2 regions of the Rummeliibacillus sp. NPDC094406 genome follow, and region 2 is predicted to be linked to the other one. Evidence: predicted binding sites of a transcription regulator. Region 2 holds the regulator's gene; the other holds the start of a gene.

Region 1 (3,433 bases), on a different contig from region 2:
CAATTTAACATTTGGAAAAGGGAAATTATATAGCATTTTAGGTTCAAGTGGTTCGGGAAAGACAACATTTCTTTCCTTAATCGCAGGACTAGATGTTCCAAAAACTGGTGAAATAATATATGAAGGAAAATCATTGAAAAAGATCGGTCTAACCAATTACCGCAATAAATATGTATCGATTGTATTCCAATCCTATAACTTGCTTCCGTATATGTCCGCGGTAGATAATATCGTATCTGCAATGGAAATTACCCATAGCCAACCATCTAATAGGAAAGAATACGCATTCTCCATGCTTGAAAAAGTAGGAATCACAAAGGATATGGCACAAAAAAATGTGCAGCATCTTTCAGGTGGTCAACAACAGCGTGTTGCAATTGTTCGTGCCATGTGTTGTGAAGCCAAGCTCGTTGTTGCTGATGAACCAACAGGAAACTTGGATGAAAAAAATTCTTTAGAAATCATTCGATTATTTAAAGAACTTGCACATGAACAAGAGAAATGTGTTATTGTCATCACCCACGAAAGAGAAATTGCAAAAGAATGTGATATTGTACTTGAATTGAAACATAAAAAATTCAACGAGCTTCAATTTCAATCGTAATCAAATCATTTCTCGAGTGATGACCATTTGAGACTACAATTGAATATATTCCAATCAGAAAAAAAGCTTGGTTGCTACAGTGTAGTAGACCAAGCTTTTTGTATAGATATATTGTTACGGGGTATATATAAAGGATGAATATTAGTCAATACGACAAACGCTAATTGGGCAATTTTCACATTCACATTCATCTTTTAAATAGCTCAAATTATGGACTGTAATAATACTCTTTTCAAAGGATAATACCTTGGACTTTTTTAAATCATTGAGCATTCGATTAATTACTTCACGGCTTGTAGCGCATAGACTTGCAAAATCAGAATTCGTTAATGGGTAATCTATTACAATATCTCCATCTTCTTGTAATATACCATAAGTATTTGTTAATCGAATAATAGTGGAATAGAGAGCACCTTTTTTACCATACAAAAGCAGATCACGCAATTTTGTTTGTGTTTTTAAATTTTGAAGTTGTAACCATTTGATACACTCGATTAATATATCGGGCTCTTGACTCAAGCACATTTCGAATAAGTTTTTATCAAGTGTAATAATATTCGAGTTTTCTATAGCTTTAGCACTTAACGGATAATAGCCTGTGTTACTAAAAATAATACCTTCACCGATACAGTCATTACTATCACAAATACGAAGTGTCAATTCTTTTCCACTGACAGTTTCTTTGGATAAAATGACTTTACCTGATACAACATAGAAAATGTCCTTTACGGGTTCTCCTTCTAAGCATAAGTGGCTGCCTTTTGAAACTTTAATTAAAGAACCATTTTCTTCGAAAATTTTACGGATTTTGGTTGGAAGTGGTTCGATCTCATAAAAAGTTACCATATCATCAACAACCTTCACTTAGTTTTCTCAATTATAACATAGGAATTTAGAATTATATAAGATGATGTAAAATGTCACATTTATTTTAGATTTTAGAATAAAAATGGAGGGTTTAAAAAGTCAAAAAAGGTCAAACATTTCTCTTTACAATTAAAATCAATAGAATTATAATGTAATTAATCAAAAGGTCAAAAAAGGTCAAACAAAGGAGTTGGATCTTATGCAAATGAAAATGAACAATGAAGAACAAAAAAGCCCATTGGAACAATTTGGACGTAATTTGGTGGAAGAAGTTAAAAAAGGAAAAATGGATCCTGTGATTGGTCGGGATCAAGAAATCCGAAATGTCATTCGTATCCTATCTCGTAAAACAAAAAACAATCCTGTATTAATTGGTGAACCAGGGGTAGGTAAAACAGCAATCGTAGAGGGTCTATCCCAACGTATTGTTAAAAAGGATGTCCCTGAAGGTTTAAAAGACCATCTTATTTATGAATTAGATATGAGTGCATTGATTGCAGGTGCTAGCTACCGTGGTCAATTTGAGGAACGTTTGAAAGGTGTCTTAAAAGAAGTAAAAGAAAGTGAAGGTCGTATTATTTTATTCATCGATGAAATTCATACGATTGTAGGTGCTGGTAAAACAGATGGTGCAATGGATGCAAGTAATATGTTAAAACCAATGCTTGCTCGTGGTGAACTTCACTGTATCGGTGCAACAACTTTAGATGAATATCGTATGTATATCGAAAAAGATCCTGCATTAGAACGTCGTTTCCAACAAGTATTAGTGCGCGAACCATCTGTAGAAGATACAATTTCAATATTACGTGGTTTAAAGGAAAGTTTTGAGTTACATCACGCAGTGAAAATTCATGACCGTGCAATTGTTGCAGCGGCAGAACTTTCAAATCGTTATTTGACAGAGCGTTTCTTACCAGATAAAGCAATCGATTTAATCGATGAAGCTTGTGCAATGATTCGTACAGAAATCGACTCCATGCCACAAGAACTCGATGAAGTAACACGCCGACAAATGCAACTTGAAATTGAAGAACAAGCATTAGTGAAGGAAAAAGACGAAGCAAGTAAAAAACGTCTAGTTGTATTACGTGAAGAATTAGAAAAACTAAAAGAATCATCTAAAGTGATGAAAAATCAATGGGAATCCGAAAAAGCTTCATTGCACACAATTCAAGAAAAACGTGAAACATTGAATCGCTATCGTCGCGAATTGGAAGAAGCAGAAAATCAATATGATTTAAACAAAGCTGCAGTTTTACGTCATGGCAAAATTCCAGAACTAGAAAAAGAATTACAAAGTTTAGAAAAATCTTCGCAAGAAGCGAATGATGCTCGTCTTTTACGTGAAGATGTTACATCAGAAGAAATTGCTTCAATCGTTTCCAGATGGACAGGCATTCCAGTGACGAAATTAGTAGAAGGTGAACGCGAAAAATTATTACATTTGAAAGACACATTACATGAACGTGTAGTAGGTCAAGATGATGCAGTTCGTCTAGTAACAGAAGCTGTATGGCGTGCAAGAGCTGGTATTCAAGATCCCAATAAACCAATTGGATCATTCTTATTTTTAGGACCCACTGGTGTTGGTAAAACAGAGTTAGCAAAAGCATTAGCTACACAATTATTTGACTCTGAAGATCACTTTATCCGTATCGACATGTCTGAATACATGGAAAAACATAGTGTATCTCGTTTAGTTGGAGCACCCCCAGGCTATATCGGTTATGAAGAAGGCGGTCAATTAACAGAAGCTGTCCGTCGTAACCCATATTCAGTCATTTTATTAGACGAAATAGAAAAAGCACATCCAGATGTTGCAAATATTTTACTTCAAATTTTGGATGATGGTCGTATTACAGATAGTCAAGGACGTACAGTAAACTTTACGAACACGGTGATTATCTTAACTTCTAATATCGGCTCAAATTATTTACTTGATATGAAAGATCAAGAAAG
Region 2 (3,433 bases):
ATCCATTTTAAGTTGTTGGTCAGTTGTCACTCCAAGCGTTCGAATCATAGCTACTCCTCATTTCAACTGTTGTTATTCCTATCCTCTCACAAAAAGGTCAAGGTTGCCATGAATTTTATTCATCTGTTGCTATAGTAATTGTTTTATGCTATGAGTAACCGCAGGAGAAAAAGCACAAAAGACAACCGTCAGTCTAACGAAGCCCTAAAATTAAAAAAAGCCACTCATAAGAGGAGCTTTTGTAAAAGTTTAATTAATGGTTAACTAGCCATTGTTTAAAAGGTGTACTAGTTGAAACTTTTTCTAATATATAGGAATCTCGTGAATTAGAGTGGTCTGAAGTAGTACGAGATAGTTTATGTTGAATTGTTTTGGTACATGTTGTTGTTTGTTCATTGCAATCATGCATAAGGGAGCTTTTTAATAAGCAGTATGGCATGCCAATGAAAATGAGTAAGCTAATCAGAATTATTCCTACTAACAAAAAAGCCTTCTTCATAGGAGAAAATCCCCCTTACTATGTGATATTAGAAAAGACGCAAAGTAACCTGAAATGTTCCAACAAAAAAATTCTAAAGAATGAAACTATTCGAAATGTACAACGTAAATTAGTTATAACGGTGAATTGAAAGTGAGTGATTGAAAGTGGAAGAAAAAGGACTGAAAGTAATATTACATGCAAGTGCATTTTTTGCGCCATGTTTAGTACCGATTCTCTTCTTTATTTTTATAAAAGACGAGGAAGTTAAACGTTTATCCGTTCAAGCGTTATTATTCCAATTTGTTATGTGGTTATTGGTGATTATTGGGGGAATTTTGACAATTACAATCATATTGGCCATTATTGGTATCCCAATGATGATCATATTTGGACTTATGGTGGTTATTGTGCCGATCATCGGTATTGTTAAGGCATTGAAAGGTGAAACATGGGAATATCCGATTGTTGGAAAATGGATTTAATACGTTAATTAATGAGCATACTGCATGTAGCGGTATGCTTTTTGTGTATAGTATGATGTAAAAATCAAAAGAAGAATGCAGAATATTTGCGTCATTTTTTATGACCTTATATAATATAGTCAAAGATAGTCAAAGTCAGTGATGTAAGTGAGGTGGAAGCTAAAATGCGAAATATCTCTGACATTATAGAAGGGTATTTGAAGGAAGTTATTGAATTAGGTGGTAAAGGTCATATTGAAATCAAGCGAAGCGAAATTGCAGATAAATTTCAATGTGTACCATCTCAAATAAATTATGTTATTAATACAAGATTTACTGCAGAACGTGGGTATTTAGTTGAAAGCAAACGTGGTGGTGGCGGTTATATTCGAATATTACGCATAAAGGCTGATTCAGAAGCAGAATTGATTAACGAAATTTTGCATCAGGTTGGTGATTCTATTTCTCAAACGATGGCACAAGACTATATTTTCCGTTTGATTGATGAAGATGTAATTACTCGTAGAGAAGCGAAAATGATGATTGCGGCCCTTGATCGTTCAGTGCTGTGCATTAATTTGCCTGCGCGAGATGAGTTACGCGCACGAATTTTGCATGCAATGTTACTAGCGTTAAAGTATGATAAGCAAACGTAAAGAGGTGCAAGAGATGATTTGTGAAAATTGTAAACAGCGACCCGCTACTATCACAGTTACACAGATGAAAAACGGCAAAAAAGTTACGAGACACTTCTGTGATGTATGCAACAAGCAATTAGATCACTTTCACTTGAACCTTGATTCAGATGAAAGTCCGAATGCAATGCAAAAATTATTTTCAAATTGGTTTGGAACACCTAGCTGGTCTGTGCAATCAGTACCAATTAGTAATACACAGGCTAAAGTACAAAATGAAAGCTGTCCTCAGTGTGGAATGACATATAGAAAGTTTTTAGAAGAAGGCAAATTTAATTGTCCAACTTGTTACGATACATTTAAAGAACAGCTACCGCAAGTGCTAAAGCGTCTGCATAATGGTGCAACAGAACACATAGGAAAAGTTCCAGGCTCTATAAATGAAAGTTATCAAATGAAACGGCAGATTGAAGCTTTACGTCAAGATATGAAAGTGGCTGTTGAAGAAGAGCGTTTTGAAGATGCGGCAAACATTCGAGACCAAGTTCGTGCATTAGAAAAAAAGCTACAAGTAGGAGGTGAGGGAAGGGATGAACATTGACCACTTTCTTAAAAGTAAACCACCTATTTGGATGCGCGGCGATATTGATTATGGAGATATCATAATGAGTACACGTATTCGATTAGCAAGAAATTTAACAGGTTTCCGTTTTCCAAGGGCTTTTTCAGAGGAAGAATCCTTACAAATCGATAAAATGGTATCGAATGCTCTTATTGATGGGGATGAAAAATTTAATATACCGTTCTCTTATTTCTCACTCTATGATATGCCGGCACTACAACGACAAGTGTTAGTGGAGAAACATTTAATTAGCCCACAACTAGCAAATAAAACAAAATCTGGATCAATCTTAGTATCAGAAGACGAAACAATTAGTATTATGGTAAATGAAGAGGATCATATCCGAATTCAATGCTTACAACCAGGTTTGCAACTAGATAAAGCATATCACTTGGCAGATGAAGTAGATCGCTTATTAGAAAACAAATTACCTTATGCCTTTGATGATTCATTTGGTTACTTAACAAGTTGTCCGACTAATACGGGCACGGGTTTAAGAGCGTCTGTGATGATGCATTTACCAGCTTTAACAGTAACGAACCAAATGGGTTCACTTATCAATACAATGGCACGATTAGGTATGGTTGTACGAGGGATTTATGGAGAAGGAACAGAAGCTGTCGGTAACTATTATCAAATTTCGAATCAAATTACACTTGGAAAGCCTGAAGAGGATATTATTTTAGATTTACAAAGTGTAGCTGAACAAATCATCCAGAAGGAAATTGATGCAAGACGAGCGTTATTAGAGCATGCATCCGTCGCTGTGTCTGACCGTTTGAATCGTTCATTAGGTGTTTTAAAATATGCCAGAATTTTATCGAGCGAAGAAGCAGCGAATTGTTTGTCAAATGTCCGATTGGGCATAGATTTAGGGCTTATCCCAACGATTCCAGATCGTATCTTAAATGAATGCATGTTAATAATGCAACCAGGCTTTTTACAACAACATGCGGGTACAACACTCCAAACAAATGAAAGAGATGTATACCGCGCATCTATAATTAGAGAACAATTGCAATTTAATAATACAGATTCTAAACAATAGTATAACGGTGAAGAAGGGGAGGATATTCATGATGTACAATCGTTTTACACAGCGTGCACAAAAAGTTTTACAACTTGCGCAAGAAGAGGCAATTCGTATGAAACACGAAGCTATTGGTACCGAGCATATACTGTTAGGATTAATTCGTGAAGGTGGCGGAATCGCTGCAAAAGCGCTAGAAGCAAT

Evidence for each region. Region 2 encodes CtsR, which represses protease genes until heat stress. Its sites were predicted from a motif close to ATGGTCAATAAAGGTCAAACA; they were not measured.
Region 1: ACIQ4I_RS07405 (ATP-dependent Clp protease ATP-binding subunit) is a predicted target of CtsR. The motif match lies at 1,635-1,655, and genes of this name have one in related genera.

Annotation. Positions count from the first base shown of each region.
Region 1 is NZ_JBIWGZ010000002.1:528,691-532,123, reverse strand. Features, by position in the region: gene ACIQ4I_RS07415 (ABC transporter ATP-binding protein) at 1-604, shown strand, start outside; gene ACIQ4I_RS07410 (Crp/Fnr family transcriptional regulator) at 746-1,468, opposite strand; gene ACIQ4I_RS07405 (ATP-dependent Clp protease ATP-binding subunit) at 1,671-3,433, shown strand, end outside.
Region 2 is NZ_JBIWGZ010000009.1:54,694-58,126, reverse strand. Features, by position in the region: gene corA (magnesium/cobalt transporter CorA) at 1-48, opposite strand, end outside; gene ACIQ4I_RS18850 (hypothetical protein) at 254-499, opposite strand; gene ACIQ4I_RS18845 (magnetosome magnetite crystal formation protein family) at 646-963, shown strand; gene ACIQ4I_RS18840 (CtsR family transcriptional regulator) at 1,128-1,598, shown strand; gene ACIQ4I_RS18835 (UvrB/UvrC motif-containing protein) at 1,612-2,178, shown strand; gene mcsB (protein-arginine kinase McsB) at 2,168-3,247, shown strand; gene ACIQ4I_RS18825 (ATP-dependent Clp protease ATP-binding subunit) at 3,276-3,433, shown strand, end outside.